One region of the Kitasatospora sp. NPDC058190 genome, then DNA from elsewhere that is predicted to be linked to it. Evidence: riboswitches for the same ligand, from Rfam matches in the RefSeq annotation. Region 1 holds a riboswitch; each other region holds the start of a gene.
What was found. Region 1 has a riboswitch for cyclic di-AMP ahead of ACFVWU_RS15165 (CAP domain-containing protein). Riboswitches for the same ligand answer to the same signal wherever they lie in the genome.
Positions count from the first base shown of each region.

Region 1 (4,202 bases):
CCGTCGGTGGTGCCGGTGTACAGCCCGGTGCCGTCGGGGCCGTTGGCCAGGACCACCCAGTGCCCGTTCGCGGCGACCGGGGTGGCCATGCCGTTGGGGATGCCCGGCAGCAGGGTACGGCTGTCCATGCCGAGCCGGTGCTGCCAGCCGGGGCGGATCCCGTGGGCGTCGAAGGCGGCGTCCAGCGCGTGCAGTTGGCAAGGCCGCGGGCGGTGACCTCGATCGCGTCGCCGAAGTAGTCGGCGATCCCGTCGTTCTGGGCGGTGCGCCGGCACGGCGGCCGGCGCACCGCCCATAATAGGCAGTCCGGCGACATATGTCGATCGACTGTCCATGTGGCCGCCCATGGGCGCGCAGTGCCGCCCCACTCCCGTCCACGTCCGTGCGCGGGCGATCCGTTCAAGGCCGCACCCGTCGCCAACCCCTGGTGGCCCGTCAGGCGGAGCCCAGGGTGATCCCGAGCATCCGCGCGCCGGTCTCGGTGCGCGGCCGATGGCTGCTGCCCGGCGCGAACACCACGTAACTGCCCGCCGGATGGCGCTCGTCCCCCTCGATCACCTCGCCGCTGAGCACGTAGTAGCGCTCCTCGGTGTGGTGCACGTCCACCTCCGGCCACTGGCTGCCCGGCGCGAAGTCGATCAGCCAGCCGCGCGCGTACCCGGTGGCCGTCAGCCGCCGCCGCACGATCCCCGGCCCCACCGCGACCGGCTCCACGTCCCCGGCCAGCAGCGTCGTCTTCAGCCCGTCGTTTCCGTCGTTTCCGTCGTTCTCGCTCATGTCCCCACTGTGGCCGCCGCCGCCCCCACCGCCCCAGAGTCCGAAAAGACATCCTCAGGTACATTCCTGCCATGGACGCCTCCGCTGCGAACCCGGCCCGCCACCGCGTGGTGGCCCTGCTCGGCGCGCCCCAGGCGCCCTTCGAACTCGCCTGCGCCGCCGAGGCCTTCGGCACCGAACGCGCCGGACTGCCCTCCTACTACGACTTCACCCTGTGCGCCCGGACCCCCGGCCCGGTGCCGACCACCCTCGGCGTCCCGCTGCTGGTCCACGCGGGCCTGGAGGCGCTGGAGCGGGCCGACACCGTGGTCGTCCCCGGCTGGCAGCCGCCCGGCTCCCCGGTACCGTCCGCCGTCCTGGACGCGCTGCGCGCCGCCCACGCCCGCGGCGCCCGGATCGTGTCCATCTGCAGCGGCGCCTTCGTCCTGGCCCAGGCCGGACTGCTGGACGGGCGCCGCGCCACCACCCACTGGGCCCGCACCGCCCAACTCGCCGCCGAGTACCCGGCCCTGACGGTCGACCGGGACGTGCTGTACGTCGACCACGGCGACGTCGCCACCAGCGCCGGATCCGGCGCGGGCATCGACCTGTGCCTGCACCTGCTGCGCCGCGACCACGGCGCGGCCTACGCCGCCCAGGTCGCCCGGCACATGGTGCTGCCCCCGCACCGCGAGGGCAGCCAGCTGCAGTACGCCGCCGTCCCGGCGCCCGCCCGGGCGGACGAGTCGCTGGCCCCACTGCTGGAGTGGGCCGAGGAACACCTGGGGGAGCGGCTGGCCGTGGAGGATCTCGCCGCCCGCGCCGGGCTCTCCGGGCGCACCCTGGCCCGGCGCTTCGCCGAGCAGCTGGGCACCAGCCCCGGCCAGTGGCTGCTGGCCCGGCGCGTCGACGCCGCCCGGGTGCTGCTGGAGCAGACCGACCTGCCGGTGGAGGCCGTCGCCGTGCGGGTCGGCCTGGCCTCCGCCGTCAACCTGCGCCGCCGCTTCCGCGCCGCCCTCGGCACCACCCCCGGTGCCTACCGCCGTACCTTCGGCAGCGCCCGCGCCGACTGAGTACCGGGTGCTCGGCGGGCTCGGAGACGTGATCGCCGAGGGGGGCGGTGGCCGTCGCGACCGGCATCGACAGCCGGGAGGGTTGTCCGATTCATGTATTTATGCGGCGCTTTGTCAGCCAATGTGGCATTCCATCAGATCTTTGCCGAATTTTCGTGTGATGTGGATGATACGAACTTGTGTCTTCCGGGTCGATCTGCCTAGCGTTCGACCTGTTCGCACCTGCGGACCCTGCCGCCGGGACGCCGAGTCCTGTCCACCGGTCGGCCGGACGTCGAGCAGTGCACCGGGCAGGAGCGGGGGAACCAGGTAGTTCGCCGCGCCCTGCTCGGTCCGTTCGCGGACGAGACGGGTGTGGCTAGGGGTGAAGCCGCTGCGTGCGGCCGGGCTACCTCACGGCCCGAACCCGACAGCTCACCTCGCAGGCGTCGCAGAGGGACGCCCCATGCTGACTTCAAGTACCGGCCGGCATCGCCGTGCGCGCCGGAGACACACCCCGCGTCTGGCCGCCACCGTCGGGATCGCCGGTGCCGGCCTCATGCTGCCGCTGCTGAGCGCGAGCGGAGCCTCCGCCGCGCCCGGCTCCCACACGTACGCGAGCCACGTCGGGTGGCAGGTGCACCACCAGCACCGGCACCAGAGCGACTCCGATGGTCAGCACCGCCACCAGGCCGACCCGCACGCGGCGGGGCCCTCCGCTGCGGCCTCGGCCGAAGCCTCGCACGCCTCACCGTCGCCGTCCGCCCCGGCCTCCCACGCTCCGGAATCCGCGACCGCGCGCCCCGGCGGCGAGTCCCAGGGCTCCCACTCGGCGCGGCCCTCCGCTCCGGCTCCGGCCCCGGTGTTCCACACGTCCGCGCCGTCGTCCCCGTCCGTCCCGGCCACGCACGCCCCCGCCCCCGCGGCCACACCCACCGCCCCGGCTGCGCAGACCGCCCCGGCTGCACAGACCGGTTCGAGCTCGGACGCCGTGCAGCAGGTCCTCAAACTGATCAACCAGGCGCGAGCCGCCCAGGGCCTGCCCGCCTACACCATCACGTCGGGGCTGACCAGCAGCGCCGGGGCCCACGACCAGACGATGGCCGGCGGCTGCGGCATGTCCCACCAGTGCCCGGGCGAGGCCGAGTTGGGGGCGCGGGAGACGGCCGCAGGCGTCCAGTGGAACGCCGTCGGGGAGAACATAGGCTACGGCAACGGGGTCTCCACCTCGGCCCAGGACATCGCCGCCATGGCGGTCAGCCTGACCCAGGACATGCTGAACGAGACGCCGCCGAACGACGGCCACCGCAAGAACATCCTCAGCAGCGAGTTCACCCACATCGGCATCGCCGTCCACCGGGATGCCAGTGGAACCGTCTGGCTCACCCAGGACTTCTCCAACTGACCCGTCCGTCAAGGACGTAGGACGAGCCTGACCACGGACCCCGATCCACCGGGCCCTACGTCGTACCGCCCCACAGCGGTGCCACCACGCCGGGGCGCAGCGGGATCGCCCCGGCCTGGTGGACGCGGTCGGTCAGCCCGGCGGGGCGGGCCTCGAAGAGGACTTTGCGGACGGTGTCGGCGTGCCGTTCGGCGGCCGCCGACCTGCGCTCGGAGGCGCGGGGCATCGCCTACTCACCCTGGAGCAGGCGGGCCGGCTCGCCGTCCATGTCGACCTTCCCGGTGTCGACCGCGGTCTCGATCCAGTCGGGGGTCGCTCGCACCCGCGCCCAGAGCGGCCTGATGGCCGACCACGCCGCCGAGACCCTCGCCCTGTGCGACCTCATCGGCGAACTCATCGACGGCGTCAGCGAGTTCTCCGACACCTTCGCCGAACGCGCGGCCGGCCTCGCGGTCACCTACCCCGGCGCCCCCGACGCCCACCCGCTGACCGGCACCCGCGCCCCCGACCTGCGCTGGGACACCACCGGCCTGTTCACCCTGCTGCGCCCCGGCCGCCCCGTCCTGCTCGACCTCGCCGGCGAGGTCGAGCAGGACGAACTCGCCCGCCCGGGCCCGACCCTGCACAGCGGCCCGCCCAGCCGCCCCACCCCGCCTGGCACGACGTCACCGCGGCCCTCGTGCGCCCCGACGGGCACCTGGCCTGGCTCACCGAGGAGCCCGACGTCCCGTCCGCGGCTCGAACCGCCCTCGCGGCCTGAGCGCTCCCGGTACGGCCGGACACGGCGGGGCCCGCTGGCCCGCCACGACCGGGACCGTGCCCCGGCTCCCTGTCGCGCGGTCACCGGACCGCTGTGGCCCGGGCGGTGAACCGGTTCGCCCGCGAAGACCCACCGCCTTTCCCCGGCACACCGGTCGGCCGGTTGCGTTTGGATTACGGCGTGTCCGATTTGTGGATCTTGGGCGGGAGTGCGGTGGTTGAATTTGTTG
Region 1 is NZ_JBHVVI010000027.1:2,458-6,659, forward strand. It holds gene ACFVWU_RS15155 (cupin domain-containing protein) at 436-777, opposite strand; gene ACFVWU_RS15160 (helix-turn-helix domain-containing protein) at 849-1,829, shown strand; cyclic di-AMP (ydaO/yuaA leader) riboswitch at 2,104-2,272, shown strand; gene ACFVWU_RS15165 (CAP domain-containing protein) at 2,275-3,213, shown strand; partial or broken gene ACFVWU_RS15170 (RacP protein) at 3,347-3,439, opposite strand; partial or broken gene ACFVWU_RS15175 (DUF6192 family protein) at 3,443-3,541, opposite strand; gene ACFVWU_RS15180 (hypothetical protein) at 3,555-4,082, shown strand.

Region 2 (4,202 bases), on a different contig from region 1:
TCCTGATGCGCCCCTCGCCCGCCCTGCCGCAGGACACCGAGTGCGAGGACATCCCGAACGGTGCCCAGTCCGACACCTACTTCAGCAAGGACGTCCCCTCGGCGATCCAGGCGAGCTTCCGGGTCTCGACCGACCCGCAGGCCTGGGCCTTCATGGGCAACTCGACCGGTGGCTACTGCGCACTCAAGCTGGCGATGCGCCACCCGGACATCTTCCCGACCGCCGTCGCCCTGTCCGCCTACTACGACGCCGCTGACGACCCGACCACCGGCGACCTCTTCGGCGGCAGCAAGCAGCGCCGCGACGAGGCCAACCTGATGTGGCGGCTGAAGAACATGCCCCAGCCGAAGGTCTCCGTGCTGCTGGCCGGTACCAAGAAGGGCGACGGCAACTACCGGCAGGACACCGAGGCCTTCATCGACGCGGCGCACAGCCCGATGAAGGTCTCCTTCAGCATGCTGGAGAAGGGCGGTCACAACTTCGAGACCTGGAGCGCGCTGCTGCCGTCCTCGTTGGAGTGGCTGTCCGACCACCTCAAGGTGCCGAACCAGGCCGTCTGACGCCGGACGGACCGAGAACCTGAGCGTGAACTGAGCCCCCGGAGCCAGCGGCTCCGGGGGCTCAGTTCACGCTCAGCCTGGCTCAGGCCACCCGCTCCAGCGTTCCCGCGTGCAGCTGCCCGACCCGGCCGCCCTCGCCCTCGAAGGTCCAGAAGGCCCGCACGGTCAGCTTGTTGAGGTCCATGACGTGGCTGACGGTGATCCCGCTCTGCTCCGTCCAGCTGACGAAGTAGATCTCCGGCGCGACCTCGGCGACGTGCAGCAGCACGTCCTCCCACTGGCCCGCCGACTCGCCGAGGCCCTCCCAGCGCAGCCGCTTGCCGTCGGCCGAGTAGGTGTTGCGGAAGGCCGCGCCGTTGTCGGCCCGGAAGACGTAGGTACGGCCGGCGAAGGCGGGCAGGGACGCGGTCATGGTGGGGCGGGACCTCTTTTCGGGAGCGTGGGGCGGACCGTGCGGGGCGTGCAGGCCGTACAGGCGGTGCAGGTCGTACGGGTCGTGCGGATCGGGCTCGGGTACTTGTGCACGGCGGAAAATGTCAGGGCTCCAATTTATCCGACCGGGCCGACTTGGGCGGCCCCGCGCCACGGAACTGTCCGCGACCGCGCCACCCGTCGCGGTGTGTGACCGGCACATGGGCGTCGCCCGCCGCACCTGTTTCGGCAGCGGCGAGCTCTACTCCGCTCGATCGCCGCGCTCGATCGCCGCGCTTGATCGCCGTGCTTGATCGGCGCTTTTGATCAACTCGGCCACCACACGCCGTCGTTGATCGACACCACTGTGAGCTGTGCGACAACCGGCCCGACGGAGTTGTCCGTTCGGGGACGGCCTGCCTAGCCTGCAACGGTCGTCCGCTCTTGCGGACCCCGCCGCCGGGACGCCGAGTCCTGTCCACCCGCCGGCGGGTAACCGAGCACCACAGCGGACGGGAGCGGGGGAACCAAGGTCAGCGCCCGGCCCGTGCGTTCTCGCGCTCGGGCCGCGGCTAGGGGTGAAGCCGCTCCACAGGCGGCCGGGCAACTGCAGCCCGAATCCGACAGCTCACCTCGCAGGCGTCGCAGAGGACTCCCATGCATCAGCCTGCCCGCCGCCGCGCGCCGCGCCATGCCCGTCCGTCCCACCGCGGCCGCAACGCTGCCCTTGCCGCCACCGGGGCGCTCGCCATCAGCGGTGCCGGCCTGCTCGGACTGCCGTCCGTCTCCGGCGCCCAGGCCGCCACCGGCCCGACCGTCACCCAGGACCGGCTCGTCCCCGCCACCATGGTCGCGGGCAAGGCCACCACCGCCTCGCTCGGCCTGCACTCCTCCTCTTGCTTCGTCGCCAAGACCGTCGGCGTCGGTGTGCGCGACGCCCGCGGCACCAACCTCGACTTCCCCGGCAACGCCACCAACCTGCAGATCTGCCCGAGCGGAGTCAACTTCACCAGCGGCGCGCGCACCCTGCCCGCCGGGACGTACACCCAGTTCGGCTTCTGGCAGGACTTCGGCAACACCTGGCACAACCTGCCCTCGCAGCAGCTGGTGGTCTCCGCCGCCGGTACGTCGACGCCGACCCCGGCCCCGACCGCCACCCCCAGCGCGAAGCCGTCGCCGACCGCCACCCCGTCGCCGACCGCCACGCCGTCGCCGGCGACCACCCCGTCCGCGGCGACCACCCCGTCCGCGACGACCACCTCCTCCTCGCACACCGCGCCGTCGCTGACCGGTACCGCGAGCGTCGCCGCGAGCCCGAGCACCCCGACGCCGTCCTCCCCGATCGCCGGCAAGTCGCTGACCTGGTCCGACGAGTTCAACGGCCCGATCAACTGGGGTCAGCGCTGGGTCGGCGACAAGAGCACCTCGTACAAGTACGGCAACCACAACCCGGACGACAACAAGCTCGACTGGCTGAACAAGAACAACGTCGCCGTCGCGAACGGAGTCGCCACCTTCACCGCCACTCCCGGCGGGCCCACCCTGGAGAACGGCCAGCAGTCCTGGAACACCGGCTTTCTGACCACCGAGGGCTCCGCCGAGGGCTTCCAGGTCAAGACCGGTGACTATGCCGAGACCCGGGTCAAGCTGCCCTCCGGCACCGGTGCCTGGCCGGCCCTGTGGACGTGGAAGAACGGAAACGGGGAGGTCGACTCCTTCGAGTACCACCCCGACAACCCGAACCTGCTGGAGCTGACCAACCACGTCAACCCCGGCAACCCCGACTACTACACCGACGCGAACGCCATCGCGAAGGACCAGTGGGTGACCATCGGCACCTACTACGGCGCCAACTCGGTCGACTGGTACGTCAACGGCGCCAAGGTGTTCTCGGACGGCAAGGGCGTCGGCGCCAACTGGTCGGCGTACCTGATCCTCAACCTCTCGGTGTGCGCGGGCAAGTACCACCCCGCGCCGAAGGGCAACACCCCGATCACCTTCTCCGCCGACTACGTGCGCGTCTACCGCTAATCGCATCTGCAGTCGATCGCACGTCGCACGTCGCACGTCGCACGTCGCACGCAGCGTACCTAGCGCACGTACCCCTGGAACCAGCCGCTCTCAGGAACCGGCAGCCGTCTCGACCACTGTGAGGTCGAACGGCTGCCGGTTGTTGCGTTCGTCCCGGTCGTCGGGGCTGTGCGCCGCGACCGACCCGCCGGTCAGCGTGCCCGCCGGCAGGTCGGGGGAGAGCCGCACCGGGACGAGCGCGGTCGCGCTGCGCCGCTCCTTCAGCCCGGCTTCGAAGACGCAGCGCACCCACCGGCCGCCCCCCAGCTCCTCGCAGTTCGCGGGGAAGTACGGGCCCTCCGGTGTCACGCCGTTCGGCAGGGTGACGATCACGGTGAACGGTGAGGCCGTGCGCTCCGGGCCGCGGTTCGCGACGAAGGCGTGGATCGTGGTGGTGCCGCCGGGCGGGGCGGCCTCCGGGTCGAGCCGGACCACCTCCAGGTCGGAGTCGGACGGCACGGCGGCCGGGCTCAGCGGCGCGACCCGCAGGTCCGGCCGGGGCGTGGGCCGGGGATCGGGCCGCAGGGCCCAGGACGGTCCGGCAGTCAGCATCGTGAGCGCGCAACCCGCCGCCATGACCGCCGTGAACCCGGCGGCCCGGTCGGACCTGCGGGTCGCGCCGCCGGATCCGCCCCGAAGTCCCGTACGCCTGCCCTGCCTGCGCCCCATCACCGCTCACCGTTTCCTCGCGCTGCGGCCGCCCGCGCAGTCGCGGGCCACGTCCGCACCAGGGTGGCGCAGCGGCGGCCGCCGACACGGCGCAACCCGCCCGCCCGTCCGTCGAACGGGGGACGTCGAACGGGGCCCACCGAACCGGGGGACGTCGAGAGCGGCGGCGGGTTGGATCCATCTCCCGTGCACAGTAGGGCGATTGACCCGGCGTCAGGGAGCGAGGACCTGCCCCAGCCGGGTCGCGATCTGGCGCATCACCGGCACCAGTGAGGAGGCGCCGGCCTGCTCCTCCAGTGCCCGGATCCGGGCCTCCGGGCCGGACACCGAGAGCGCGGTGGGCGTCGGCGCGCCGGGGACCGCGAGCGCGATGCAGCGGACGCCGATCTCCTGCTCCTGGTCGTCGACCACGTAGCCACGCTCGCGCGCCTCGGCGAGCTGGTCCATCAGCTCCTGCGGGTCGGTGACGGTGTACTCGGTGTGCGCCGGCAG
Region 2 is NZ_JBHVVI010000071.1:26,687-30,888, reverse strand. It holds gene ACFVWU_RS28315 (alpha/beta hydrolase) at 1-560, shown strand, start outside; gene ACFVWU_RS28310 (MoaF N-terminal domain-containing protein) at 643-972, opposite strand; cyclic di-AMP (ydaO/yuaA leader) riboswitch at 1,463-1,626, shown strand; gene ACFVWU_RS28305 (hypothetical protein) at 1,629-3,002, shown strand; gene ACFVWU_RS28300 (hypothetical protein) at 3,093-3,593, opposite strand; gene ACFVWU_RS28295 (IclR family transcriptional regulator) at 3,924-4,202, opposite strand, start outside.
Region 2: linked by a shared signal. The riboswitch ahead of ACFVWU_RS28305 (hypothetical protein) and the one ahead of ACFVWU_RS15165 (CAP domain-containing protein) in region 1 are both predicted to bind cyclic di-AMP.

Region 3 (4,202 bases), on a different contig from region 1:
GGCTGTCCCGCGCAGGAAGGCGGCGGGCCCGACTTTCCACGGGCTTCCCTGCTCCGCCGGGCTTCCGGACGCTTCGGCGCCAGCCCGGCCCGGGTGTGCGTGGTCCGTCACCCGCCTCGCCCCTCTGGCGCCCCGCTGCCGCGCGAAGCCGGCCGGTTCGACTTCCTCGTACGTGCTCGGTGTCCCCGCTCCGCCCGCTCCGGCCGCGTGGCTGCGGGTGCGCCACCTCGGCCTTGCTGCGATGCCTGCCTTTCCGTGCCTCGCGGCCTCGCGCAGGAAGTCGGCGGGCCCGGCTTCCTACTCCTCCTCCTCCTCCTCCGCCTTCGGCCAGGTGCGGAGGCCGGTGGTGAGGGTGGTGATGAGGCGGTCGTGGGTGGTGGTGAGGTCTTCGGCGAGTTGGAAGGCGCCGGTGATGGAGAGGGAGGCGAAGCCGTGGGCGAGGGAGCGGACGGTGCGGGCGGCGTGGATGGCCTCGGGGCCGTCGAGGCCGTAGGAGCGGAGGACGGCGATGATGACGCCGACGAGGCGGGTGGCCGCGCGGGTGAGGTCGTCGTCGGGCTGGGGGGCCTGGGGGAGGGCGGTGTAGCGGTGCGGGTGTTCGGTGGCGTAGGCCTGGTAGGCGCGAAGAACGGCGGTGACGGCGTCGTCGCCGCTGCGGCCGACCGCGGCCTCGGCGAGCCGGTCGGCCAGTTCCTCGGTGACCCGGACGGCGATCAGCCGGCGCAGTTCGGCCAGGCCTCCGCTGACGTGCTTGTAGAGGGAGGGGGTGGCGACTCCCGCGCGGGCGGCGACGGAGGCCAGGGTGAGGGCCTCGGCGCCCTGCTCGTCGATGAGGGCGAGGGCGTGGTCGACGACCTGGTCCGGGGTCAGTCCTACTCGGGGCATGGGCTCGGTTTCTCCGTACGGCTGCGGTTCGGCGGGCTCGGCGGGATCGGCGGGTTCAGGCGAGCTCGGCGAGGAAGGGCAGCAGGGCGTCGGCGACGGCCTGCGGGTTGTCGGCCATCGGGTAGTGGCCGGACCCCTCGATCATCACCTTCCGGGTGCCGAGCGCCGCGGCCTGACGCTCGGCGACGGCCGCCGGGTCCGGGAAGTCGGGGTCCTTGCTGCCCATCAGGACGAGCGAGGGGCAGCGGACGGCCGCGCACCAGCCGATCGGCGCGGAGTCCCCGGTGACGTGTCCGCGGGTGGCGGTCTTGCGCCCGGGGGTGCGCAGGTCGGCGACCAGCCCGGCCACGTAGGTGTCGAGGTCGGCGGGCCGGGGGCCGGGGAAGGCCATCTTGCGCAGGTAGAAGCCCCAGACGGCGGGCCAGTGGACCATCGCGCTGCCCATGACGGCCATCACGCCGCGCATCAGGGCGTTGGCCTGGTGCTCGACGAAGGCGTCGATCAGCGCGATTCCGGCGACCCGCTGGGGTGCGTCCCCGGCGAGCTTGACCACGGTCGCCCCGGTGTAGGACTGCCCGACCAGGACGGCCCGCTCGATGCCGAGCTGGTCGAGCAGGGCGAGGACGTCGGTGGCGACGGCGGCCGGGCTGTAGTCGTCCCAGACGATCGAGGACTCGCCGAAGCCGCGCACGTCCATGGTGATGACCCGGCGCCCGGCGGTGGCGAGCAGCGGGTGCAGGTGCCGGTAGGCGCGGCGGCTGTCGAGCATTCCGGGGAGCAGGACGACGGGGGTGCCGTCGCCCTGCCGGGTGTCGTCGAAGGCGATCCGGCCGCCGGGGACGTCGAGGTACTGGGTGCTCGGGGTGATGGTGCCGTTCACGGTGGTCCTCCACGGGGTCGGTGCTGCCGATAGCCATAAAGCTATGGCTAATAGCCTTAGCCGTCAACCCCTTCCCCCGGTCTCCCGGGAACGGCTCAGGCCCCCTCGACCCGGAACGGGTCGTGCTCGCTGAGCAGCTTCTCCAGTCGGGCCTGGTCGACCCGGGCGACGGTGTCCGAGGACTCCTGCCGGTCCCGGATCACCTTGGCCAGCGTGAAGGCGGAGGTGACGGTGTAGAGGAGGCCGATCCCGAGGAAGGCCCTGGTCCACCCGCCGACGGGCAGGCAGGCGATCCCGACGGCGAGGGCCGAGCCGGAGATCGCGAACGAGAGGACGGCCTGGACGAAGTACGCGGCCGTGGTGCGTGACTGCATCGGTGCGCTCATGCCGTCAGGATGCGGCGGCGCGGCCGGGCCGCACATGAGTAGGAGTACTCAGATGGGCTGGGCGAACGACGGATCGTTCGTCGGCGTCCGGTCACCTGGCCCCCAGCCGTCCCGGACGGATGGCTTGGAATCAGGGCCTCCTAGGATTAACGTTTGATAACGCAGCGCGGTCGTCAATGCCGTACCCAGACGGCACCGTGCGCCGTCGCCTAATCCCGCCGACCGGCCTCCGGGCAGGTCAGGGAGCCGGGGAACCACGTTCCCTGGGGTGAATCGGCGGGGCCCCGGCCCGGCCGTAGGAGACCTTCCTGCTCCGAACCCGTCAGCTAACCCGGTAGGCGCGAAGGAAGGAAAGGAGCGCGCCTCCGTGGCGTCGACGCACACCCCGGCACACCCGGCCGGCCCCGCAGCCGGTACCCAGCTCCTCGACCCCCCCGGCCCGGACGGAACCGAGTCGCTCGGCACCGACGACTTCGCCCCGGAGGCCGAGGCCAACCGCCACCGGATGCCGCGTCAGACCCGCGGGGCCTCCCCGCTGCTCGGCGTCACCGCCGTCGCCGCCACCCTGGGTGCCACCGGTTTCGCCTCCGCCACCCCGGCCGCCGCGCCCGCCGTCGAGGCCGCGGACGAGGCCCCGGTCACCCTCGCCGCCGACCCCGGCCTCGCGCTCGCCGCCCGCATCCAGCAGCAGGCCGACAGCCAGCGCACCGCCGCCGAGGAGAGCGCCCGCCTGCAGGCCGCGCAGGAGGCCGAGGCGAAGGCCGCCACCAAGGAGGCCGACGCCAAGCGCGCCGCCGACGAGGCCGAGCGCGCCAAGGCCGCCGCCCTCACCCTGCCGGTGAAGGACTACAACCTCTCCGCCCACTACGGCCAGAGCGCCCGCTACTGGGCCCACCTGCACACCGGGCTGGACTTCGCCGCCGACACCGGCACCCCGGTCTACGCGGTGGGCCAGGGCACCATCACCTCGGCCGGCTGGTCCGGCGCGTACGGCTACCGGATCGTCGAGACCCTGCCCGACGGCACCGAGATCTGGTACTGCCACCTCTCCTCGATCATCAAGGGCTCCGGTGCGGTCGGTTCCGGCCAGCAGATCGGCAAGGTCGGCGCGACCGGCAACGTCACCGGCCCGCACCTGCACTTGGAGGTCCGCCCGGGCGGCGGCGCCCCGGTCGACCCGGAGACCTGGCTCCAGCAGCGCGGCCTCACCCCCTGACGGGAGCCCCCGACGAGAACCGGGAGCCCTGACGCGACGCCCGAGGGCCCCGGACACCCGGGGCCCTCGGCCGATCACTGCGCCGACTCCGCCGGCAGCTGCGCCAGGTAGGCGTCGATCTCCTCCGCCCCCGGCTCCGGCGCGAGCTCCGGGAACTCCTCGACCAGCAGCCGCGGCAGCCCCGGCACCGTCCACTCGCCGATCAGGTCGAGCGCCACCTCGGCCGCCGCCGTCTCGAACTCCCCGAAGTCCCCGGCCAGTTCGTCCGGCATCGGCCGTCCCAGCGCGTTCAGCTCGGCCAGGTTGCGGTAGCTGCGCCGCATCAGGCCCTGTTCCAGCAGCCGCCGCGCGCCGTCGGTGGCCATGCCGACCGACAGCACCCGGCCCGGTCCCCAGCCCTGCTCGTCCGGTTCGTCCAGCCAGCCGGTCGGCACCAGCGCCTCGAACCCGGCCAGCCGCTCCTCCTCGCCGAGCCCGGCGAAGCCGGCCAGCCAGTCCCGCACCGCCGCCCCGTCCGTGGTGTCCACCCCGTGGGCGTGCAGCAGCACCGCGTACAGCCGCGGCCAGGTGACCAGGTCGGCGCGGCGCAGCAGTCCGGCCGCGACCTCGCCCTGCCACTCGGCCTCGGCGTGCAGCCGCTCCTGGCGCTTGGCGTTGAGCCGCTTCGCCGCCCGCTGGTGGTCGACCAGCAGCCGTACGGCGTCGCCGTACGCGAGCGGGTCCGCTTCCGGGGCGGGTTGGACGTAGAGGTGGAGCCGCTCGTACAGCAGGTGCTCCACCGCGTTGGAGGTCAGTTCGGGCCAGCCGTCGTGCATCCTGCCCTCGCCCAGTTCCA
Region 3 is NZ_JBHVVI010000020.1:87,970-92,171, forward strand. It holds gene ACFVWU_RS12675 (TetR/AcrR family transcriptional regulator) at 298-885, opposite strand; gene ACFVWU_RS12680 (alpha/beta fold hydrolase) at 941-1,765, opposite strand; gene ACFVWU_RS12685 (YiaA/YiaB family inner membrane protein) at 1,861-2,151, opposite strand; cyclic di-AMP (ydaO/yuaA leader) riboswitch at 2,348-2,506, shown strand; gene ACFVWU_RS12690 (M23 family metallopeptidase) at 2,519-3,367, shown strand; gene ACFVWU_RS12695 (hypothetical protein) at 3,442-4,202, opposite strand, start outside.
Region 3: linked by a shared signal. The riboswitch ahead of ACFVWU_RS12690 (M23 family metallopeptidase) and the one ahead of ACFVWU_RS15165 (CAP domain-containing protein) in region 1 are both predicted to bind cyclic di-AMP.

Region 4 (4,202 bases), on a different contig from region 1:
CCGGAGAGCAGCATCGCGTCTATCGCGAGGTTCGCGTCGAGCGTGACGGTGACCTGGGCCATGGTGACTCCTCCTCGGGTGCAGAGCAGCAGCATGCCCGTCGGGCCGGGGTTTCACCATGCGAATGCGCCGAAACCCCCGGGGAGGAGCGACCAGACTCTCCCCGGGGGTGGCGGGTGGTCAGCGTTCGGACGACGGCTGACAGATGTTGAAATCTGTTATCTGAAATCTGTTACCTGTCAGCTGTTCTCTGTTGTCCGTCAGCTGTGGGCCCGTGGTTGTGGGCGTGTGGGCCCGTGGGCCGTTGCTCAGACCCGGCCGGCGAAGTCCGGGGCCCAGTTGGCGATGGTCTGCTCGCGCACGCCCGAGCTCGGGTTGGCGGCCTCGACGTACTTGCCGCCGCCGATGTAGATCGCGACGTGGTACACGCCGGAGTTCTGGCCGTTGTTCGACCAGAACAGCAGGTCGCCCGGCTGCAGGCTGTCCAGCGAGACGTGGGTGCTGGCGGCGGCCTGGTCGGCGGCGACGCGCGGGATGTTGATGCCCGCGGCGCGCAGCGCGGCCTGGGTCAGGCCGGAGCAGTCCCAGCCGCCGTTGCCGGTGCCGCCGTAGACGTAGGCCTGGCCGACCTTGGACTCGGCGAAGGACACCGCGGCGGCCATGCTGCCGGTGGCGGCCTGGGCGGCCGGCTTGGCGACCGGCTTGGTGGCCGGCTTGGTGGCCGGCTTGGCGACCGGCTTCGAGGCCTGGGTCAGGGCGGTCGGCTTGGCGTTCACGGCACCGCCGTTCGCGGCCTGGCCGGCCTTCTGGGAGCGGTTGAACCAGCCGAAGTCCGAGCCGGAGGTGGACGAGGAGGACTTGTCGGCCTGGGCCTTGACACCGTCACCGAAGGTCAGGCGCTGGCCCGGGTAGATGGTGTCCGGGCCCTCGGTGAGGGTGGCGCGGTTGAGGTCGTACAGGTGCTGCCAACCGCCCTGGACGTTGTTCTTCGCGGCGATCGAGGACAGCCAGTCGCCCTCGACGACGGTGTAGTCGGTGGACGACTGCGCCTGCTGCTGGGCGGGCGCGGCCGGCGTGGCGGGCTTCGCGGCCGGGGCCTGGTTCTGCGCGGGCTTGGCGGCGGCCGGGGCGGCGGGCTTGGCGGCCGTGCCGGCGGAGGTGTCGACGGCGGCCGGGGCGCCGCTCTTGGTCAGGCCGGCCTGGACCGAGCAGACGGGCCAGGCGCCGGGGCCCTGCGAGGCGAGGACCTTCTCGGCGATGGCGATCTGCTGGTCCTTGGTGGCCTGGTTGGCCTGCGGGGCGTACGCGGTACCGCCGAAGGCGGCCCAGGTGCTGGAGGTGAACTGCAGGCCGCCGTAGAAGCCGTTGCCGGTGTTGATGCTCCAGTTGCCGCTGCTCTCGCACTGGGCGACCTTGTCCCAGGTGGCGACGGGGGCGGCGTTGGCGGTGCCGTTGGTGAGGCACGGGATGGTGAGACCGACGCCCGCGACGCCGAGGGCGGCGATCACGCGACGGGTACGGCCGGACAGGCGGGTGCCGTTGGTGGGCAGCATGAAGACGCGGTCCTCTCCCACGCCTGCGAGGTGAGCTGTCGGATTCGGGCTGGAGTTGCCCGGCCGCGCTGTGGGCGCGGCTTCACCCCTAGCCCTGGACCGTTCCGAGGAGCGGCCCGGGGCGACTTACCTGTGGTTCCCCCGCTCCTGCCGTGATGCGTTTTCGCGCTGCCAGGACATCCGACGGCAGGACTCGGCGTCGCGGATGAACTGGGTCCGTGTGGTCACGAACGGGGAGCACGTTAAGCAGACTTAAGTTCAAACTGCAAATATCTGTGACGCGCATCACGGTTTAGCGGAAACTGCCAAATTGGACACGAACCATGATCGTAAATGATCGTTTTTCGGTAATGCCGCTGTGGATTCCCGCAATTGTCTCCACTTCAGAAGTGAAGTGACGGGGCGTGGAGGCGCGCGGTGGCGCGCCGGTCGCGACGGGGGGTGGGCGTGAATCGAGCGCCGGAATACGCGCCCAGCATTTCTGCCGAAAGGCGACAAAACGGACATTGCGCACTATCGTCTTTTAGCTCCGATAACTCCCGCAATTCCCTGCCTGGACAAGCTGCGGGGCGAGCCGGAGGTGGACGGGGCGGGCGGAGGAGGAGCGGCGGGAAAGGGCGAGCCGCAGGGCGGGCCGACGGCAAGCCGAAGGGCCCGGAACGCGATCGTTCCGGGCCCTTCGGTACGAGGGACGGTGCTACAGGCGGTCGGCGGGCGTCCGCTAGGCCTCCACGGGCCCCTGGGCGGCCGCGTGGGCGCCACGGGAGCCCTCCTCGGCCCCGGCGGCGGCCGCGGCCTCCGCCTCGGCCTGGGCCAGCTCCTCCGGCGTCGGCGTCGGCAGCGCGGCCAGGTAGGTGGAGGCGATCAGCTGGCCGACGGTCGGGTAGGCGCCCAGCGGCGCGGCCGACGGGCAGCCGGTCTCCTCGGCGGCCGTGGCGAGCAGCTCCGAGTCCGCCTCGGGCCCGATCACCAGCGGGGCCAGCGCCGGGCGCTGGGAGCCGGTCTCCTTGAGGTGGTTGACGGCGTCGGCCACCGAGCCGGGGACGTCGAGCGCCGCGGCGACGACCGGAACGGCCAGTCGGGCGGCCAGCAGCACGCCGGTGATGCCGGCAGCGGCGGCCGCGTCCTCGCCGCCGACGGTGGTCAGGACCACGCCGTCCGCGGCGGTCGCGATGGCGAACAGCCGGGCCCGGTCGGCCCGGGCCAGCCCGGCCTCGGACAGCCGCACGTGCACGGCCTCGGCCAGCAGCGGGTGCGGGCCCAGTGTGTCGGTGACGGTCGCGCCGTACTCGGCGGCGAGGGCGTGAAGCCCGGTCAGGAAGTCGTGCGGCCCGGGCACCAGCGGTACCACGACGGGCGCCGCCAGGCCGGCCTCGGCGGCCTCGGCCAGCAGCTCGGCGACGGTGCGGTCGTCCCCGCCCTCGCTCTCGGCGCCGTCGGTCGGGAGGTAGCCGACCGCGGCCTGGACGCCGGCGTGCTCGCTGCGGACGATCGAGAGCAGTTCCTCGACGACCGAGCGGGACTCGGGCCCGGCGGTCGCGGGTACGGCGAGCACCAGGGCCGGCGAGCCGGTGCGGATCTCGGGGCGCTCGGGACGGCGGTGGCGCCCCCGCGCACGGGAGCCTGGAGTACGGACGGGCAGTGGCGCGCCCGGGATGGCTGCGGTGCTCATGCCGGAGATCGTAGGACATCGGCCCGTCAGGCCTGCAGTCGGCTGCCGTACGGGTTTCGGGTGGTCGCGGTGCGAAGGTCGTGTCTCCGTCGTCGCGGTCCGGGCGGTTTGCCTACAATCCGGACATTCCTCGCCCAACCCCCGGGTGGACGCCCGTAGTCGCCCTGACGTGTCCCGTGGGGCATCGCGTTGCACCTGCGGCGCGTGAGATGTCTCACAGTCGGAGGGCGGCCTGACGGAGGGTCACGGCGGCGCGACTCCCGGCATTCGAAGATCAACATTCAGCGGGGGGCCGCTCACGGCCGGTTATCGAATGCTCGTCGATTCAGTCGGCTATGTCCGTTTACGTACCGTCAGGAGAAGGGTCCGTGAAGAGTTCGGGGCCGCCGGCAAAAGGCCTCGTGCACCTGCAATGTCCCGTGCTGATGCACGTGCACTGCGGCTATCATCGCGTCAAGTGAGGCGTTGTGCCGGACCGGTACGGGGCCGGTCCGTTCCTTCGACGGTGCCGGGGCGCCGCGCTGGACGACAACTCCGGAGCTCTTCGGGAGACTTCTATGCACGACTCGCAGGACACGCACAGCTCGGACCACACCTACAACGGGATGGCCGCCGCCGACCTCAAGGGGGTGGTCTGGCAGAAGAGCCGGCACAGCAACTCCCAGGGCAACTGCGTCGAGTTCGCGGCCCTGCCCGGCGGCGAGGTGGCGATGCGCAACTCGCGCTTCCCGGACGGTCCGGCGCTCATCTACACCCGGGCCGAGATCGCCGCCCTGCTGCTGGGGGCCAAGGACGGGGAGTTCGACCACCTGGCGGTCTGACCGGTCGCCGCTTCACCATCGGGGGGCCGTCGTGGGTGCTGACACCACGACGGCCTTTGTCTTTTCCCCGCGGGCGCTCCCACGGGTGGGGTCGGGTCGGGGCGTACCGGGTCGGGTCGTGCCCGGCCGGGGCCTGTAACGCGCGGGCCCGGATCT
Region 4 is NZ_JBHVVI010000006.1:8,977-13,178, reverse strand. It holds gene ACFVWU_RS04115 (hypothetical protein) at 1-62, opposite strand, end outside; gene ACFVWU_RS04110 (transglycosylase family protein) at 309-1,574, opposite strand; cyclic di-AMP (ydaO/yuaA leader) riboswitch at 1,561-1,723, opposite strand; gene ACFVWU_RS04105 (hypothetical protein) at 2,275-3,225, opposite strand; gene ACFVWU_RS04100 (DUF397 domain-containing protein) at 3,783-4,046, shown strand.
Region 4: linked by a shared signal. The riboswitch ahead of ACFVWU_RS04110 (transglycosylase family protein) and the one ahead of ACFVWU_RS15165 (CAP domain-containing protein) in region 1 are both predicted to bind cyclic di-AMP.